3 regions of the Lactobacillus melliventris genome follow, and region 3 is predicted to be linked to each of the others. Evidence: predicted binding sites of a transcription regulator. Region 3 holds the regulator's gene; each other region holds the start of a gene.

Region 1 (6,647 bases), on a different contig from region 3:
CGGGCAAAACCGTGGCTTCTCATGCTTTGGAAGATATGGGCTATTTTATAGTTGATAATTTGCCTCCATCGCTTTTACCTAGTTTTTGGGAATTAATTGTCAGGTCGGATGATTTTACTAAAGTAGCAGTGGTAATTGATTTACGAGTTAGACGGTTTTATAAAGACTTAGATAATGAGATCAATTCGCTTGAAGATAATGGCAACGCTCAAACTAGAATTGTATTTCTGGATGCTTCCGATAACACTTTAGTAGCCCGTTACAAAGAGACAAGGCGTGTGCCACCATTGGCAAGCAATGGTCGTCTGCTTGACGGTATTTTAGAAGAAAGACGAATTTTAACAGGTATAAAGAATCGAGCTAATGACATTATAGATACCTCTAATTTGTCACCTAAGGAACTAAAGCAGGAGCTGATTAATAGATTTAGTAAACAGCATAAACAGCCATTTTCCATTGAAGTATTATCTTTCGGCTTCAAATACGGTATGCCAATTGATGCAGATATTGTGATGGATGTCAGGTTTTTGCCTAACCCATTTTATATACCTGAATTAAGGCCATTTACGGGACTCGATAAACGGGTTTTTAATTATGTAATGGATAAAAAACAAACCCAAACTTTTTATCAAAAATTTTTAGACTTATTAAAAGTTGCTTTGCCGGGGTATATTAATGAAGGCAAAAGCAAATTAACTATTGCAATTGGGTGTACGGGTGGCCAGCATCGCAGCGTTGCAATTGCACAGCAATTGGCACAGGACTTGGCTGAAGACTATACAGTTGATATTACGCACCGCGAAATTAGTCGTTACACTAGAAAAAGGTGATTTTCATGACATATGCTGAAAAAGTGATTCGTGTAACTAGAAGTAGAAGACCACAGATTGTGGTCATTGGTGGTGGAACTGGGTTGCCAGTTGTTTTGAATGCGCTTAAAGAACAGGAAGCTGAAATAACCGCCATTGTGACGGTATCAGATGATGGTGGTTCTTCAGGATCAATTCGCAACTTTATCAATGTCGTTCCACCAGGTGATATTCGCAATGTGCTGGTTTCTTTAAGTGGAATTTCACAGGAAGAAAAAGATATTTTTCAATATCGGTTTGATTCCTCCGATTCATTTTTTTCAGGGCATGCTATCGGAAACTTAATCATTGCTGCTTTGAATGAGATGCATGGCAATATTTTTGATGCTGTCCAGTCTTTGTCTAAAATGATGCACGTAGATGGACACGTGTATCCTGCCTCTAACGAGCCCTTAACACTTAATGCTGAGTTTGTTGATGGGACCATTCAAGCAGGAGAAAAGGAAATCACTGATAAGGATAAGAGGATAAAACGAGTTTGGGTTACCAATACAAACTCAAATTCTGAACCAAAAGCCGTGTCTAAAGTGCTAAATGCTATTAAAAATGCTGATGCAGTAGTGTTAGGACCCGGAAGCTTGTTTACTTCAATCTTACCTAACCTGATGATACCTAATTTAGGCGAAGCTGTTAGGAAAACTAGTGCAGAAGTAATATATATTTGCAATATTATGACGCAGCTTGGCGAAACCGATCATTTTTCAGACTGTGATCACGTTAAAGTAATTAACGCACATCTTGGTGGTCATTATATTAATACTGCTTTAGTTAATGGTGCCAAAATTGACATGTCTAAGTTTAATCCTAGTGATTACGATGCGTATATTGAGCCGGTAAAAAGAGACTTTAACGGACTGCGCGAGCAGGGCTGTCGGGTGATTACCGATGATTTTATTGACCAGCGTAGCGGATTGGTTTTTCATGACGGTAAGAAGGTAGCAAAAGAGATCATCAACCTGGCATTTGCCGCAATGGCTCGCAGGAAGGAATAACAAATAATGGCCAGCTATGCTAGTAACGTAAAAAAAGAGTTGACTTCGCTGCCTATTCACCAAGAACATGCCAAAGCAGAATTGGCTGCTTTCCTGCGTATGAATGGCGTTTTGAATTTTCATGAGCATAAATTTAGTCTTGATATCACTACTGAAAATCCTGCCATAGCTAGACGTATTTTTTCATTGATAAAAACTGCATATAAGGTTGAACCACAACTGATAGTCTCTCGCAAAATGAAGCTTAAAAAAAATAATCAGTATTTGGTGAGATTACAAAATCACGTGAAAGAAATACTGAATAATTTGGAAATTTTGACCCCAAGCTTGAATTTAATTACTAGCATTCCTAAAAGAATAATGAATTCACGGGAAGGGTCGATGTCATATTTGCGTGGTGCTTTTTTAGCCAGCGGCAGTGTGAATAATCCTAATACGAGTCGGTATCATTTGGAAATTTATTCTATTTATAAAGACCATAATGACGATTTGCTTCATATTATGAATGACCGCTTTAATCTGAATGCTAAAAGTACACCAAGAAGGCGTGGCTATATTGTTTATTTAAAAGAAGCCGAAAAAATTGGTGACTTTTTACATATTGTCGGAGCATTAAGTGCAATGTTGTCTTTTGAAGATTTGCGCATTATGCGGGATATGCGTAATTCTGTTAACAGGTTGGTCAATTGTGATACAGCTAATTTAAAAAAGACGGCTAATGCAGCAGCCAAGCAGGTTGAAGATATTGAGTTGATTGAACGTAAAATTGGGCTAGAAAACATTCCTGAAAAATTGCAGGGATTAGCACGATTGCGACTTGAAGAGCCTGAATTGTCTTTAAAAGAAATAGCGCAACAGGTGCCGGATGGTCCGATTTCAAAATCTGGCGTCAATCATCGTTTTAAAAAAATTCACGATATTGCTGCAAGTTTAGAGCAATAAAAAAGAAACTCATCAATGATGGGTTTCTTTTTTATTGCAGTTTATTGTTACTATTTCTTTTGATTAACCATAATTTCATCGATTAAACCATAGTCTTTAGCTTGCTGTGCGGTCATGTAATTGTCCCGTTCAGTGTCCTTTTGAATCTTTTCTAAAGGCTGACCAGTAGTTTCATGTAAGATCCGGTTAATTTTTTCACGGCTCTTTAAAATTTCATTGGCTGCAATTTGAATATCGGTTTGCTGACCCTGTGCACCACCTAAAGGTTGATGAATCAAAACAGTTGAGTTAGGTAATGCAAAACGTTTACCTTTTGCTCCGCTAGTCAGTAAAATGGAAGCCATAGAAGCTGCCATGCCGATGGCAATAGTTGAAACATCTGATTTAATAAAGTTCATGGTATCCATGATTGCCAAACCAGAAGTAATCACACCACCCGGTGAATTAATGTAAAGTGAAATATCCTTGGTGTTGTCTTGAGCATCAAGAAATAGTAATTGTGCAATAATTGAATTGGCCATATCATCGTTAATTTCGCCGCTAAGCATGATGATTCTGTCTTTCAATAAACGTGAATATATATCATATGCGCGTTCGCCACGTGCAGTTTGTTCAATAACTGTAGGTACAAGCATCTTTCTACCTCCTAAATATAATTAGCACTCTATCAAGTACAGTGCTAATTAAATCACTTACATTACTTGCTGTCAATGAAAGTGTATTAATTTTGTATTCTTTTTAGTGAGAGTTTTATTATATAATTTAAAGGTAAACTAAATATTGGAGGATATATTTTGAAGCTTTATAAGAAAAAATTACCATATTTACTGACATTGGTTGTCGGATTACTAGTTTGTACCGGCTTGTCAACTACATCAGTTGCGGCAGATTCGAATAGCGCTCAACCGCCAGTTCAAGATGACAGCAACAAGTCATCAAGCAACTCAACTGATGTAAATAATGATAATAATGCCACTAATGATCAAACAGGTAAATCTGATCAAACTGGGACAGACGACACCAATACTAAAAAACCTAAGCCTAAGCAAATTGTTACTGGTTTTTCTATGATGACCAAAGTTGCGGGCAACAAAAATTATAAGGTCTGGAAAGAAGTAAATAACGGAAAAGTTAGCACCAAAGTAGCTGACGGCATTAACTTTCGTTATAGTCATATTCAATCGGATCAGTTGATTGAAACTAAAAAGTATCGTTATTGGCGCATTTATGTTAATGGCAGACAAGTAGGGTATGTTAATGAACGTTACTTTGCCAGAAATCAAATTGCGGTTCCTAAGACTATATCTCTAGTGCGCAATGAGTTCTACAACTTCCCTACCAGAGATGCTATTTCTTATATAACTAACAGCATGGGTACAGTAATTGACAACAGTCAAGTAACTGTATCAAAAGATAGCATTAATTGCGGGACTCCTAAGACATATAAAGTTAAATATACTTATGGAGATGCAACTGCTACAGTTAAAATAACTGTTAGAAAGAGTAAAAAAGAAGGGGTGGTCGATGCGAATACCGTTGCCTCCTTCCCAGCGCAACCTGGTACAAATGATTATCAGGCTTGGAAAACTCATTACGGTTCATCATTAAATTATATTAGCCCTACAGAATACACGCCTGAAACCAATAAACATACTTTGACTAGTGGTGATTTGACCTTAAAGACACGGTTATATCAACCAGTCTTATTAAGTGTAGCTGATCCATCAGACGATAATATTAACCGTGTTGGTCACATTCCAGAAGGCGTTACTGTTTCTAAGGGTTGGGCTTATACCAGTCTTTTAAGCCACACAAATTTGGTATCTGGTCACATTGTTGGTTATGATCTGAATACTTTAACTGACCCGTTTGATGCGCAACATTTACTTGATATGTCGCAAAAGAAGTTTAACAATTATGTTAAAAATATCAAGGTAAGTCCCTATATTCCAATTGGCCATGGTCAGGCATTGGGCGCAAGTGATAAATATATTTATGTGTTAAATAATGACAATACATTAAATGACACTAACGACTCTGAAGAATTACTTCAAATTCGTAAGAGTGATTTACAAATTAACAAGATTTGGACAATTAAAACTTGGATTGATGATGGCAAGAGTAATCGCTATTTCCAAAATGGTGTAATAGTATCGGATAAGGATATGTACACTGTTTACCATGACACTGAAAATAATTGTTATGAATACTGGGAATTCACTCGTACTGGAGATAATTGGTATCCAAAATTAGTCGGTAAAACTGATGGCAACTTTGTAAACAATAATTCACCTGTTCAAGGTTTTACTTATGATACCAAGAATAAAAACTTTTACTTGGCATTCAATGACTTAATCTTTAAGATTGGCCGCGATGGCAAATTAAAAGATACTTATTCTTTTGATACCGGTCGTGAAATTGAAGGCTTATCAGTTAGTGATAATAAATTGTATGTAAACCTTGCACAAAGAGCTGAATTATTGGTAAGCATGAATATTAAATAAAATAAATATTTTTAGATGAGAGCTGAAAAGCTCTTATTTTTTTGGTTTAGGAAATGTCGTAAAAAACCTGAAAGTTATCTATTTTAGGAATTTTGCCATATTGTGATTGAGATATTTATTAAAAAAGTAACATAAAAAGACTAACCTAAATCAAATATTGAAAGTTAGTCCATAATTAGAATTTGATTGCTGTCTGAATTTTAAAATTTACATTTATTAGTCTTTTTTTCTTTGTTTTGACAGTTAGGACAAAGGCCGTAGATTTCAACGTGGCTTGATGAAGTGACAAAACCCGTTTGTTTGTCTGCCTCAGTTCTCATCTGCTCTTCAATTCTCCCAAAGTCAGGATAATAAACATCGGCAATTTTACCGCACTTTTTACAGATAATATGAAAGTGTGGTTTTACAAAATAGTCATAGTGCAGAGAATCATCACCATTTTTTATTTCAGTTACGATCCCCGCGTCTACTAATTTGTTGAGATTGTTATAAACAGTTGCACGATAAGCTGGCTCATCTCCACTAATTGCTGTAAAAATTGTGGAAGCAGTGGGATGATTATGATGCGCCATTAAGTATTCAAGTATTTTTAAACGCGGTTTAGTTACTTTTAAGTGATGGCTGCGTAGCAGACTTCCTGCTTCATCAGAAAAATTAGGCATGATTCTCATCTCCTCAATTAATTATAGTGTAGCATTTTTTATGTAAAAAAACCGCCTATTGCTAGGCGGTTAAGTATTATTTAGCTTATTTTTTCTTCTTGTTTTCGTCTGATTGTTGGCATAATTAAACCAAGTAGGAATAATACCACTGGAGTGGCAATATTTAAACAAAGTGTGAATGGATCATTTGAATACATTCCCATTAAACAACAAGCAACTGTAACGGCTAATCCCCAAATTCCGGCAGTATAGGCTAACCACTGATGCTTAGTCATTTGATAGTTATCAGTACCGTTATGGAATTTTTCATGTTGTTTACGCAAAGCTAAGTAGGCAATGAAAACCCATAAATAACGCATTGGCATCACTATCGAATTTAGTTTAACTAATTGTGCCATCACAGTTTGTGCATCAGGCATAACGGCTTGCAATGCAATGATACCGCCAGAAAGAATGACAATCATCCAGATACCGTTAATATAAGCTCCATGTTTATTGACTTTTAATAACTTTTTCGGGATAAAGTCTTTTGCTTCTTTGCCTCCTAAAAGCATTCTCAAAGGAGCATCAATACTAATAACCAGTGCGGAAAATTGTCCAATGACGTTGCACCAGGCATAAATATAGAGGAATAATCCGCCAACGCCATAATATTCACCTAATTTTTGAAAAGCAATG
Region 2 (6,647 bases), on a different contig from region 3:
CCACTACCGTGATGAAGCTGGTGCAACACTGGCTCCAGATCAAATTTTAAGTGGAAGAATCGGTGAGTCTTATAGCAGTGAACCCCAAGATATTGCTGGCTATGTGTTAAAAACTACTCCTGAAAATGCTAAAGGAACATATACAGATAAAGTTCAGGAAGTCACTTATGTTTACACTAAAAATGCCCCGGTTAACCCTGGCGGTACTGCTGGCAGGCAACCAATTGTGGGTGGCTCAGTTACGGTTCACTATCAAGATGAAACCGGCAAGCAGCTTGCACCTGATCAGATTTTAACCGGTAATGTTGGTGAAGGTTACCTTACGCAAGAAGTAGCTTTGGCTGGCTATAAGCTGACCCAAAGACCAGCTAATGCGACTGGCTTTTATACCGCCAATCCGCAAAGTGTCACCTATATTTACACTAAAAATGTCACAGGACAAGCTGCAGTCAGGAGAACTGTTTTTCATAATTCCTACCTGTACGACCAAAATGGCGGGCGTAAAACGGGCAAATACCTGATGGGCAAGACCATTTGGACCTATGGCACTAGAGTTATTCAGGGCAAGAAGTATTACGATTTAGGTCAGGACAGTTATGTTAAGGCTACTAATGTTTCCGGCGTTAAACGCAAGCTAAGACGCAACAGCTATATTTACAGTAAAACGGCTAAAAAGCTGAGGCGCCTGCAGCGAAAAGCTTTAAAGAAGGGGCAAAAAGTAAGAACTTATGGCGCAGCCGTTAAGATCCACCGGAAGCTATACTATATCGTAGGGAAAAACCAATACGTCAAAAAGAGTAACTTTTAATAAATATTACAAGTAAAAAATAAGAGTTAGGGAAATTTCCTAACTCTTATTTGTTTAAGTCATAATTATTAAGATAATGCCATTTAGCACCGCTAAATAAATTGGCATCCATAAAGTTTGAGTATAAAGGTAAGACCAAGCAAAAAGTCCACCGAGTACAACGTTAATTACTAATAGGAACAGTGAATTTTGCCAATTAAGTAAGCCAAACAAGATACCAGAAGTAAGTATGCCCAGAATTGCTGTTAAGACAGTGTTGCTTCTAAATGCATAATTAAATAAAAACCCTGTAATTAAAAATTCTTGCAGGATTGGCAAAACTATCCCTATTGCAGCTAGTAAAAACCAGTAGGTTAAACTTGCTTCATGGTGCAAATAAGCAATTTGAAAATTATATAATTTTAATCTGCCGTAGGATTGGAGCCAGGAAACACTAATACGTAAAGCCGTTACCACAGCAGTCAAACCAATTATTAAGCCAAAATTGTTCAGCCAGGAGCCCCCAAAACTACGGTCAAAAAAGCGCTGTTCTCTATTAAAACGATAAACAAAAAACAATGAAACCATCAGCGAGATAGTTGCAAATAAGATTAAATCCCAAATATGAATCGGTGAATTAGCAGTAACTAGCTTAATCACGCCGACAACCATCAAATAACTAATAAAATAAACAAAATAGCGTATGATGTTGCCTTGCCTCGATGCTGGTGTATTCACAAAAATTACCTCTATACTATTATGTACCTTACAAGTTCCATATTATAGCAAAAAAAGCAACCTATATAAAATATCAAGAAAACTTTTCTCAATCGACACTGATATTGTTGATATCTTCTAGCGCAATTTTTTGGCCAGCAACAATAATACCATCATCACTATAGCCACTGACAAAACCAACTATATCTGCGGGCAGCTGATCATCGCTGTTCATGACCTTAACTTGCAGGTGAACCATGCGGTGATTACCATATGCTTTAAGTAATTGTAAGCTAATTTCTTCTATACTCATAGTTTCTTTTGCCGAATGCTGCACACTGCGCTTTTGCTTATCTTTGTTAATTGCCATTGTATGATCGCTTAAAAAGAAGCCTTGCCACTTTTTCATTTTGCGATCTTGATAGTTTTTAAAAAAATCTGTGACAATTTTATCAAAATCATTCATATGCATTGCCGCCATTATGCCCGCCAACTAAACTGCTACGCCTGATTGCTGTTGCACCTTTAGCCAAACTCGATGCCTTGACCAAACTGGTAAAGCCATATTTCTTTCTGATTCTATCAATAGTTATGTTTATAGTACGTTTTTTTATCTGCTCAGAAGCTGGAACAAAGAAGGTTAATTGCTGGCAGGTATCCGGCTCTAAACGACTGCAGTTAACCCCTAAAGCACGGACTGTTTCGCCATGCCAATTTTTACGAAAAAGTGCCAGTACTTCTTGCACTAACAAGTCATTATCATTGGTCGGACAAATTTTTTGCTGCACATTAAAGCCCTTGCGCCTGCCATCTTGTTCATACCTGGAAAAGCCGACAAATAAACTAATGCAGCCAGCTTGCAAGCGATGCGCCCGTATTCTGGCGCCTACCTGCTCACCAATTTCACGCAAGACTATCTCAATCTCCCGCTGATCTGTGTAGTCACGGTTTAAAATCTGAGAATTACCGTAATTTTTCATTATGGGAAAATATTTTTCACTAATAATGCTGCGATCCACTCCCCAGCTAATTGCAAATAGCTGCTCACCAATTACGCCAAACTCTTTTTTTAAAATTGCTGGATCAGTGTGTGCTAATTCATACATATTATTAATGTGTAATCGGCGCAAACGGGCAGCTATTCTTTTGCCAATCCCCCAAACATCTTCCAGATCTTTAATTTGCCAAATAGTATCAGGTACATCAATATAATGCCAATAATCAATCATTGAACAACGGTGTTTAGCAGAAATATCCATGGCTAATTTGGCTAGCAATGGATTTTCTCCTATTCCGCAAGTAGTGTAAAGTCCAATTTTTGATTTGATTTCTACCTGAATTTTGCGTGCTACCAGATACGGATCGTTGCCAAACAAACGCCATGACTTAGTCATATCAATCATGCTTTCATCAATAGAATAGACATGGATATCCTCATCAGCAGCATACTTTTGAAAAATTGCCAATACTTGCATGCTGCGCTTGATGTATAAGTTCATATGAGGTTCTACTAAAATCAAATCCGGCGCTTCTTTTTTGGTGGGTAAATCACGTACTCTCATGACGTTAGTCAACCCATATTTCTTTTTCGCTAATGGTGAAGCCGCCATAATTAGCCCCGAGCCGTAATTTGTATGCGGCTGATGCGAAACTACTGCCAACACAGCTTTCATTGGGTTTAGACCTAATTGAAGTGCCTCACAACTAGCAAAGAATGATTTGTTATCAATCATAAAAATTAACCGGTGTGGTTCATAACGGTAATCATACATTGCTTTCACTTCCTATTGCAAACTTACGTTCGCTAAAATAAATTATACAAACGCAAGTTCGAATAATCAAGCAAAAATTTATTCGATTTTTGCAATAGTAACTTGATACTCACCGGCAGGTGCTGTAACACTTACAGTTTGACCAACTTCTTTTTTCATGATTGCTTGACCCAGTGGTGAGTCAAACGCAACTTTTCCTGCTTCAATATCAGCTTCCATGCGACCAACAACCTGGTATGTTTCAGTCTCCGGATCGTCAGCAAACTTTAGTGTGACCGTCTTGCCTAAATCTACTTTGCCATCGGCCTTCTTTTCAATAATTTCGGCATATTTCAACTGCTTTTCCAGATAACGCAGACGACTTTGAAGATGACCTAAATCACGCTTGGCCTCCGTATATTCGGTATTTTCCGACAAGTCACCTAAAGAGCGGGCTTCCTGTAAAATTTTAATTCTTCTGGGCCTATCCTTTTTTAAACCGGCTATTTCATCTTTAATTTTTTGGTAACCCTTGGGCGTCATTTTTTGATAATAAACCAAAATATTCTCTCCTAATTATGTTCTTAAAAATATTATCCACAAGCTATAAATACCAATTTCAAGGTATCTAAGCTAATTATTTAGCACTCAAAAAATAATAGTGCTAATTATTTCCTTTTTATGAATCTGCATACTATAATAATAATTGTAAGGAAGAAATGAAAGTCTTCTGATACAAATATATAAATTTCGAAAGGAAGTTTTTTACTATGGCAAATGATATGATGAATCGGCACAATGACCTATTTGATGCGATGAACGATTGGTTTGATCTTCCGAGAAAATTTTTTGACGATAATGAAGTAGCAAAATTAATGCAATCAGATGTTGTTGAAAACGACAAAGAATATGTGATCAAAGTTGATATGCCCGGAATGGACAAGGACAAAATTCACCTAAATTATAATAATGGTATTTTGAGCGTATCCGGCTCAAGAAAATCATTTAAGGATATGTCTAAGGATAACAGTATTATCCACCGTGAAAGAAGCGAAGGCCACATTTCACGCAGCTTCAGATTACCAAATGTAGTTGCAAGTGATATTCACGCAAAGTATGATAACGGCGTATTGACTATTACCTTGCCAAAGCAGCAAGCTGGTGCAAATGATAATTCAATTCAAATTGATTAACCATTACCATCTTGCATAAATTTTAAATAAGTTACCAATACAATTCTCTAAAGCGAGTTCAGCTATTGAACTCGCTTTTATTTTAGCTTAAAATATATAGTAATTTAAAAATAGATTAAAAAAGGAGAATTTATTTTATGGCTCATAAATTAACTGTCCAAGAGTTGGAAGAATTTGCCGCAAACTTTAATGAAAAACCACAAAATCAAGTTGTTGCCCGAGCAGCTCAAAAAAGTGGTGTTTTAACAGCTGCTTACAATGAACGCGTTCAAGGTGAATTGACCCGTGTATTTTCAACCGAGCTTGACACAGAAAATGTTACTAATCAACGTCAATCAGGTCGCTGCTGGGAATTTGCCACTTTAAACATTTTACGCCACAATTTTGGTAAAAAATATCACTGCAAGAATTTTACTTTCTCACAAAGCTACAACTTCTTCTGGGATAAAATTGAACGGGCAAATATTTTTTATGACAATATCTTAGACACAGCAGACGAACCACTCGATTCACGTACTGTTAAAGCCCACCTAGATGGTGCAGGCGAAGATGGTGGCCAATTCCACATGGGCGCTGCTTTAATTGAAAAATATGGTGTCGTTCCTTCTTATGCAATGCCTGAAAGTTTTAATACCAATAATACTAACGGCTTCGCCAAAGCTTTGGGTGATAAGCTGAAGAAGGATGCTCTGGTCTTGCGTAAATTAAAGCAGGCCGGTAAAGACGATGAGATCGAAAAAGCCCGCAAGCACTTCTTAAGTGAAGTTTACCAGATGACTGCAATCGCAGTCGGTGAACCACCTAAGAAATTTGATTTGGAATATCGTGATGACGATAAGAAATACCACTTGGATAAAGATTTAACTCCACTGGAATTTTTGCATAAATACATGGGTGACGTTGACTTCAACGACTATGTCGTATTGTCTAATGCTCCAGACCATGAATATGATAAATTATATGGCTTACCTTTTGAAGATAACGTTGAGGGGTCATACCGCATCAAATTCTTAAACGTGCCAATGGAGTATTTGGAAACTGCAGCTGTTAACCAGTTAAAAGACGGCGAAGCAGTCTGGTTTGGCAATGATGTTGGTGAACAAAGTGACCGCAAGAAGGGCTACCTTGACAGTGATTTGTATCAACTAAGCGAACTCTTTGGCGTAGACCTTAAGATGTCCAAGGCTGATCGTTTGCGCACTGGTGCAGGCGCTTCTACTCACGCAATGACTTTAGTTGGTGTAGATGAAGACGGTGGACATGTTCGCCAATGGAAGGTTGAAAACTCCTGGGGCGAAAAGAATGGCGACAAAGGATTCTTTGTTATGAACAACGACTGGTTTAAAGATTATGTTTACGAAGTTGTTGTCCACAAGAAGTACCTGACACCAGAGCAAGTAGCTATCGCAGAAGGTCCAATTACTGATTTGCCAGCTTGGGATTCACTCGCTTAAATTAATTTATACCTAATAAAAAAGACGAAATTCACAATAGAATTTCGTCTTTTTGTCTATTTAAAAACAATTATGTAATAAAATTGACTGCTTTTAATTTCAATTGACTAATTTTTGGTCCAAAAACTGCAAACTTTTTTGCAAAAGAGCAAAAAATAGCTTTTTAGTCATTTTTTTAATTAGTACATTATGGGCTGCTTTATTCTCGTCTTTTCCCTTAGCAATATACGTTTGCCCATATGCATCGCCGTGATTAGTATTAACTTTAATGTTGGCTGGAACGGCCTCAAAAAATTCTGGCCAAATTGCATACTCCATTGCAACTAGGTCGTGTACAGGTGCAGCCGTAAAACCAAATTGTTCACCTGACTTTTGATAAAAATGTAACAGATTACCTGCCAATTTAGATGCTGGACCACCAAATTGAAGACTTGCTATTTGTTTTTTAGTAATAGTAATTTTTTCAGTTACATCTAAACCCGCCATGATCACTTCCAAGGGTGAACTAAAGACAATTTGCGCCGCTTCAGGGTCAGTCCAAATATTGAATTCAGCTAAGTCAGTAACGTTGCCGTGATCTATACCTCCGCCCATAATAACTATTTTAGCTATTTTAGGTATAATTTCGGGAAAAGTTTTAATTAATAACGCGATGTTTGTGAGCGGTCCCGTAGCAACAATAGTCACCTTTTGAGACTGCTTTTTCAACATATTTGCCATAAAACAAATTGCATTGTCATCTTCA
Region 3 (6,647 bases):
TTTAATTCCGGAAAATTACGGTGGTGACACAATATTTGTTAACATTTCTGCTAAAACTGGTGAAAATGTTGATGAACTTTTGCAAATGATCCTTTTGCAAGCGGATGTGATGGAATTGAAAGCAGACCCAACGCAAAAAGCAATTGGTACTGTTATTGAAGCCAGACTTTCTCGTGGACGTGGTCCTGTTGCCGACCTTTTGGTTCAACAAGGAACACTAAAAGTTGGCGATCCAATTGTAGTTGGGAACCGCTTTGGTAGAGTTCGTGTTATGACTAATGACCGCGGTCGTCAAGTCGAAAAGGCTACTCCATCAATGCCAGTAGAAATTACCGGATTAAATGATGTTCCAGAATCTGCTGATAAAATAGTAGTGTTCGATGATGAAAAGACGGCTAGAAGTGTTGGTGAACAAAGAGCGCAACAAGCTTTGCAACAATCTCGTGAAAATGTTCAACATGTTACTCTTGATAACCTGTTTGACACAATGAAAAAAGAAAACATGAAGGAAGTAGATGTTGTCTTAAAAGCGGATGTTCAAGGTTCTGTAGAGGCTTTACAGCAGTCACTTGAAAAGATAGAAGTTGAAGGTGTGCGTGTAAACATCATTCATGCTGGAGTTGGTGCTGTAAATGAATCAGATGTTACCTTGGCTGGCGCTTCGAATGCCTTCATAATTGGCTTTAATGTTCGTCCAACAGCTACCGCAAAGTCACAAGCTGAAACAGATGGTGTAGATATTCGTCTGTATAGCATCATATACAAGGCTATTGACGATGTTAAAGCAGCCATGAAGGGTATGCTTGAACCAACTTATGAAGATAAGGTTGTGGGCAATTTGACAGTACGGGAAACTTGGAAGGTTTCCAAGGTAGGAACAATTGCTGGTGCCTTTGTCGATTCTGGTTATGTTTCAAAAGATTCTGAAATCAATTTGATTCGTGACGGTGTTGTAATATATACTGGAAAAGTGGCTTCACTTAAAAGATTTAAAGATGATGCTAAAATGGTTAAACAAGGGTTTGACTGTGGTTTAACAATTGAGGGCTACAATGATATCAAAATTGGTGATGAGATGGAAGCCGTTGAAAAGCAAGAAGTCAAACCTGAGTAATTAACAGGGAGGAAAGCATGAAACACAGAATTGGTCGTGTTGAAGGAGAAATCCTCCGTGAATTAACGAAAATTTTGCGCAAAAATATTCGTGATCCACGTGTTAATGACGTTACTATTACAGCAGTTGAATGCACTAATGATCTCTCGTATGCTACTGTTTACTACAGTATTCTTTCAGAAGATGCTAAAAAGGAAGAAGAGGCTGCAGCTGGTTTAAATAAGGCAAAGGGCATGATGCGGCATTTGTTGGGTCAAGTCTTAACTGTCTACAAAGTTCCTGAATTAATATTTAAACGAGATAATTCAGTTAAATACGGTAGCAAAATTGATCGGTTAATTGCTGAAGTTAAAAAGCAGGATGAAAATCGAAATAATTAATAAAAGCGCTGTTAGGCGCTTTTTTCATGGTTAAGGTACGGGAAAAATGTTAAATGGTATATTGGTGATAGACAAAGAAAAAGGCATGACGAGTGCTGATGTTGTCTATCAATTACGCAAAGTCTTGCACATTAAGAAAATAGGTCATGCTGGTACTCTTGATCCTGATGTTACAGGTGTTTTACCAATCGCAATAGGACAGGCTACTAAACTAATTGAGTTAATGCATACTCAAAATAAAAGATATATCGGCCAGGGAATACTTGGTTTTGCCACTGATAGTTGCGATATTAGCGGCAAAATAACAGCTAGCAAAAAGATCACGAATAAAGTCAAATCAACTGAGATAAAAGATGCAATGCAAGAATTTGTGGGACAAATTGAACAGGTGCCGCCGATCTATTCTGCTGTGAGGGTTAACGGTAGGCATTTATATGAATATGCACGAGCTGGCATTGAGGTAGAACGACCTAAAAGGCAAGTTAAAATTTTTGCTTATAATCTTGTAAATGAACCTATCTTTGATAAAGAAAAAGGTCAAGAAATGTTTGACTTTGAAATTGAATGTAGTAAAGGAACCTACGTTCGTTCTTTAATAAATGATTTAGGTACCCAACTGAAAATACCAGCAGTAATGAAAAGTTTGCGCCGCACATCTAGTTCAGGTTTTGATATTAGTCAGTCTGTAAAACTTTCTGAAATTACCGAAGATCCTAAATTAATTGATCAAATTATTCAACCAATTGATTCTTTTTTTAGAAATTACGTGCAAATGGATCTTGATGATAAATTATGGTCTAAAGTTAAAAATGGTGCAGCTATTTCTTTGAAAACGAATGCAAAAAAGGTGGCATTAAGTTACAATAATAAAGTTAAGGCAATCTATCGCAAAGATGGTACCATTTATCGCCCTTATTTAATGCTTTTACAAAATGAATAGGTGAATGAAGGTCTTATTATGGAAATTATCCATTTAACATACCCTTTTAAGGAAAACATAATTCCCCAAAATATAATTCTTGCTTTAGGTTTCTTCGATGGGGTTCATCGCGGACATCAAGAATTAATCAAAATCGCAAAAGAAAAAGCAAAGCAAAGACATTTACCACTAGTAGTAATGACGTTTGATCGTCATCCAAAAGAAGTTTATCAAAATAAAAAAGTTACATACATTGATACTCTTCCAGAAAAAGCATACAAGATGCAGAAACTTAAAGTTGACTATTTGTTGGTGATGCACTTTAATGAAGCTTTTAGTAAACTAACTGCACAGGAATTTGTTGATAATATTATAGTAAAATTACATGCTGACACTGTAGTTGCTGGCTTTGACTACACATATGGCCCTAAAGACACGGCTAATATGAAAAATTTCCCTAAGTTTGCTCAGGGAAGGTTCAATATAATTAATGTCCCTAAGCAGTCTTATGATGGTCAAAAAATTGGTTCTACGGAAATCAAAAAAGCGATTACTAGCGGAAATATGGAATTAGCCGCTAAGTTGTTAGGCTTTCCCTATGTTATGTCAGGCTATGTAGGTCACGGTTTGCGCAATGGGCATAAACTAGGTTTTCCCACAGCTAATTTGGTTTGGAGTGAAGACAAGGCTGTTCCTAAAATTGGCGTTTATGCGACTAAAACCAAGATTTGTGGTAAGTGGTATGACTCAATGACAAGTGTAGGCTATAATGTGACTATCAATCAGGGGAAAAAGCTTTATATTGAGTCAAACTTATTTGGCTTTGATCAGGAAGCTTATGATGAGGAAATGGTAATTAAATGGTATAAGTATACCCGTGGTGAAATTAAATTTGCCAATTTAAAAGAGCTAACACAACAAATGAGTCAAGACGAGGCTGAAATTAAAAATTATTTTGCTGCGATGAATTAATTAATGATACTGAAAAAATGATTGACGTTTTTTAAGAAAAAAGTTAGCACTCAACTTGACATTCTGCTAAAAGCTAGTATCATATAAATTGTTAGCACCTAATCAGATTGAGTGCTAAAAGTGAGGGCGATATTTATGTTGACCGAACGTCAAGAATTAATTTTAAAAACAATTATCAATGATTTTACGCAGACACATGATCCTGTTGGGTCCAAAACTGTTATGAATCAACTGCCTATTAAGGTTTCAAGTGCTACTATTCGTAACGAAATGGCTGTTTTAGAAGATAAGGGTTTGATTGAGAAAACTCATTTGTCTAGTGGCCGCGTGCCTTCAACTGAAGGCTACCGCTACTATCTTGACAATTTAGTTGAACCTTTACAAATTTCATCTTCTGTATACAAGCGAATCATTAGTCAGCTTGATCAACCATTTCATCAGGTTAACGATATCGTACAGGCAGCTGTCAAAATTTTATCGGATCTAACCAATTACACAGCATTTGCGGAAGGTCCTGAAAATAGTGAATTAACTATTACTGGTTTTCGTATCGTGCCATTGTTTAACAGACAGATTATGGCTGTCTTAGGAACTAGTGACGGTGACGTTCATGACCAGGTTTATACTTTACCTTATAATGTTAATGGTGATGAAATTGAACAGGCTGTGCGCATGATTAACGATCAGCTGGTGGGCAAAACTTTAGATCAAGTTACTCCAGACTATCTTAAAAAGACTTTGGGCAATAAACTTAAAGTTGCTCATGTCTCTGAACTGATTAATTTGGTCGAGGATGTTATTAACGATGCTGCCAGTGAGCAAACCTATGTTGATGGTCAGATTAACCTGCTTAACAACATTTCTCTGGACGATATTTCAAACTTAAGATCGCTCTATGAAATGATTGAGCATAATGATTTGATTTCCAGTATTTTGGACAATAGGCAAAATTTGAAAAGCGACAGGTATCCGGTTCGAGTTAGTTTAGGATCCGAATTATCAAATGATTTGTTAAAGGATTACAGTCTGCTTACGGCAGAGTACAGCGTTGGCTCTCATGGAAAGGGCATAATTGCTTTACTTGGCCCTGATAATATGCCGTATTCTCAGGTGATTGGATTACTCGAGTATTTCAGAAACGAACTATCTAAAAAATTACTTGATTATTATGGTAGATTCAAATAAAGGAGGTTAGCCGTGAGTAAAGAAGAAAATAATAGTAAAAACTCAAAAAAAGAGCCAAAAAAAGATGAGCATAAAAAGTCAAAGACAGAAGTAGAAAATTCTAAGACTAAGGCTAACGAAGAAAAGAAACCAGAGTCTTTGGAAAGTAAATTGCAGCGTAATTTGACTCAATTGCAAAAAGAAAAAGACGATCTGGAAGATAAGTATTTGCGCAGTCAAGCTGAGATGCAAAATATGCAAAATCGCTACAATAAAGAAAGAGCGCAGCTTATCAAATATGAGTCTCAATCCTTAGCTAAAGATGTTTTGCCAGCGATGGATAATTTAGAAAGAGCTTTAGCTACTAAAGTCGATGACGAAGCATCAAAACAGCTTAAAAAAGGTGTCCAGATGACACTTGATTCACTGGTTAAAGCGATGAAAGATCACGGTATCAGTGAAATTATAGCTGAAGGTGTCAAATTTGATCCCAATTTACACCAAGCTGTTCAAACCGTTGCAGCTGAAAATGATGATCAAAAAGATCATGTTGTACGAGTTTTACAAAAGGGATACTTGTACAAGGATCGTACTTTAAGACCGGCTATGGTTGTTGTAGCACAATAATTGAAAGGAAGCATATCAATGTCAAAAGTTATCGGAATTGACCTCGGAACTACTAACTCAGCAGTTGCCGTTTTGGAGGGTAAAGAACCCAAAATTATTACTAACCCAGAAGGAAATCGCACTACCCCTTCAGTAGTTGCCTTTAAAGATGGAGAAATCCAAGTTGGTGAAGTTGCCAAAAGACAAGCAATTACCAATCCCAATACTATTTCTTCTATTAAACGTCACATGGGCGAAACTGATTATAAGGTCAAAATTGGTGATAAAGCTTATACACCACAGGAAATTTCAGCAATGATCTTGCAGTATATCAAGAAATTCTCTGAAGATTATTTGGGCGAGAAAGTAACCGATGCTGTTATTACTGTACCTGCATACTTTAATGACGCTCAGCGTCAAGCTACCAAGGATGCTGGTAAAATAGCTGGCCTTGATGTTAAGCGAATCATTAACGAACCTACTGCATCTTCACTTGCATATGGTTTGGACAAGGACGCAGAAGATGAAAAAGTCTTAGTTTACGACCTTGGTGGTGGTACTTTCGATGTTTCCGTACTGCAGTTAGGTGATGGCGTCTTTCAAGTATTGTCAACTAATGGTGATACCCACCTTGGTGGTGATGATTTTGATAATAAGATTATTGATTGGCTGATTAAGAACTTTAAAGATGAAAATGGCGTTGACCTTTCAAAAGATAAGATGGCTTTGCAAAGATTAAAGGATGCTGCTGAAAAAGCGAAGAAAGATTTGTCTGGTGTTTCAGCAACCCATATTTCATTGCCATTTATCTCTGCAGGTGAATCTGGCCCATTGCACCTTGAAGCCGATTTAACTCGGGCAAAATTCGATGAATTAACTTCTGACTTAGTTGAAAAGACTAAGATCCCATTTGATAATGCTTTAAAAGACGCTGATTTAACAGTTAATGACATTGACAAAGTCATTTTAAATGGTGGTTCTACCCGAATTCCTGCTGTACAGGATGCAGTTAAGAAGTGGGCTGGTAAAGAACCTGATCACTCAATTAACCCAGACGAAGCTGTTGCTTTAGGTGCTGCTATTCAAGGTGGTGTCATTTCAGGTGACGTTAAGGATGTTGTTTTACTTGATGTAACCCCATTATCACTTGGTATTGAGACAATGGGTGGTGTATTTACCAAACTTATTGAAAAGAATACAACTATTCCAACTTCAAAGAGCCAGATTTTCTCAACTGCTGCTGATAATCAACCAGCTGTTGACGTGCACGTTTTGCAAGGTGAACGCCCAATGGCTGCCGATGATAAGACTTTAGGACGGTTTGAATTAACTGATATTCCTGCAGCCCCTCGTGGTGTACCACAAATTCAAGTTACTTTTGATATTGACAAGAACGGTATCGTTAATGTTTCTGCTAAGGATATGGGAACTGGTAAAGAACAAAAGATTACTATCAAGAGTTCATCCGGCTTATCTGATGAAGAAATTAAGA

Evidence for each region. Region 3 encodes HrcA, which represses chaperone genes, less so after heat shock. Its sites were predicted from a motif close to TTAGCACTCNNNNNNNNNGAGTGCTAA; they were not measured.
Region 1: the regulator HrcA is predicted to act here: its motif matches at 3,460-3,486, upstream of clpP (ATP-dependent Clp endopeptidase proteolytic subunit ClpP).
Region 2: the regulator HrcA is predicted to act here: its motif matches at 3,897-3,923, upstream of ACFQ32_RS05575 (Hsp20/alpha crystallin family protein).

Annotation. Positions count from the first base shown of each region.
Region 1 is NZ_JBHTMT010000003.1:80,338-86,984, reverse strand. It holds gene rapZ (RNase adapter RapZ) at 1-830, shown strand, start outside; gene ACFQ32_RS04370 (gluconeogenesis factor YvcK family protein) at 836-1,861, shown strand; gene whiA (DNA-binding protein WhiA) at 1,868-2,803, shown strand; gene clpP (ATP-dependent Clp endopeptidase proteolytic subunit ClpP) at 2,854-3,438, opposite strand; gene ACFQ32_RS04355 (SH3-like domain-containing protein) at 3,598-5,307, shown strand; gene ACFQ32_RS04350 (Fur family transcriptional regulator) at 5,508-5,969, opposite strand; gene ACFQ32_RS04345 (APC family permease) at 6,050-6,647, opposite strand, start outside.
Region 2 is NZ_JBHTMT010000004.1:74,772-81,418, forward strand. It holds gene ACFQ32_RS05550 (MucBP domain-containing protein) at 1-808, shown strand, start outside; gene ACFQ32_RS05555 (CPBP family intramembrane glutamic endopeptidase) at 863-1,525, opposite strand; gene ACFQ32_RS05560 (hypothetical protein) at 1,614-1,970, opposite strand; gene ACFQ32_RS05565 (Y-family DNA polymerase) at 1,963-3,276, opposite strand; gene greA (transcription elongation factor GreA) at 3,355-3,816, opposite strand; gene ACFQ32_RS05575 (Hsp20/alpha crystallin family protein) at 4,026-4,448, shown strand; gene ACFQ32_RS05580 (C1 family peptidase) at 4,586-5,902, shown strand; gene ACFQ32_RS05585 (nucleoside hydrolase) at 6,002-6,647, opposite strand, start outside.
Region 3 is NZ_JBHTMT010000001.1:215,668-222,314, forward strand. It holds gene infB (translation initiation factor IF-2) at 1-1,114, shown strand, start outside; gene ACFQ32_RS01050 (ribosome-binding factor A) at 1,132-1,494, shown strand; gene truB (tRNA pseudouridine(55) synthase TruB) at 1,541-2,434, shown strand; gene ribF (riboflavin biosynthesis protein RibF) at 2,453-3,385, shown strand; gene hrcA (heat-inducible transcriptional repressor HrcA) at 3,521-4,570, shown strand; gene grpE (nucleotide exchange factor GrpE) at 4,583-5,176, shown strand; gene dnaK (molecular chaperone DnaK) at 5,195-6,647, shown strand, end outside.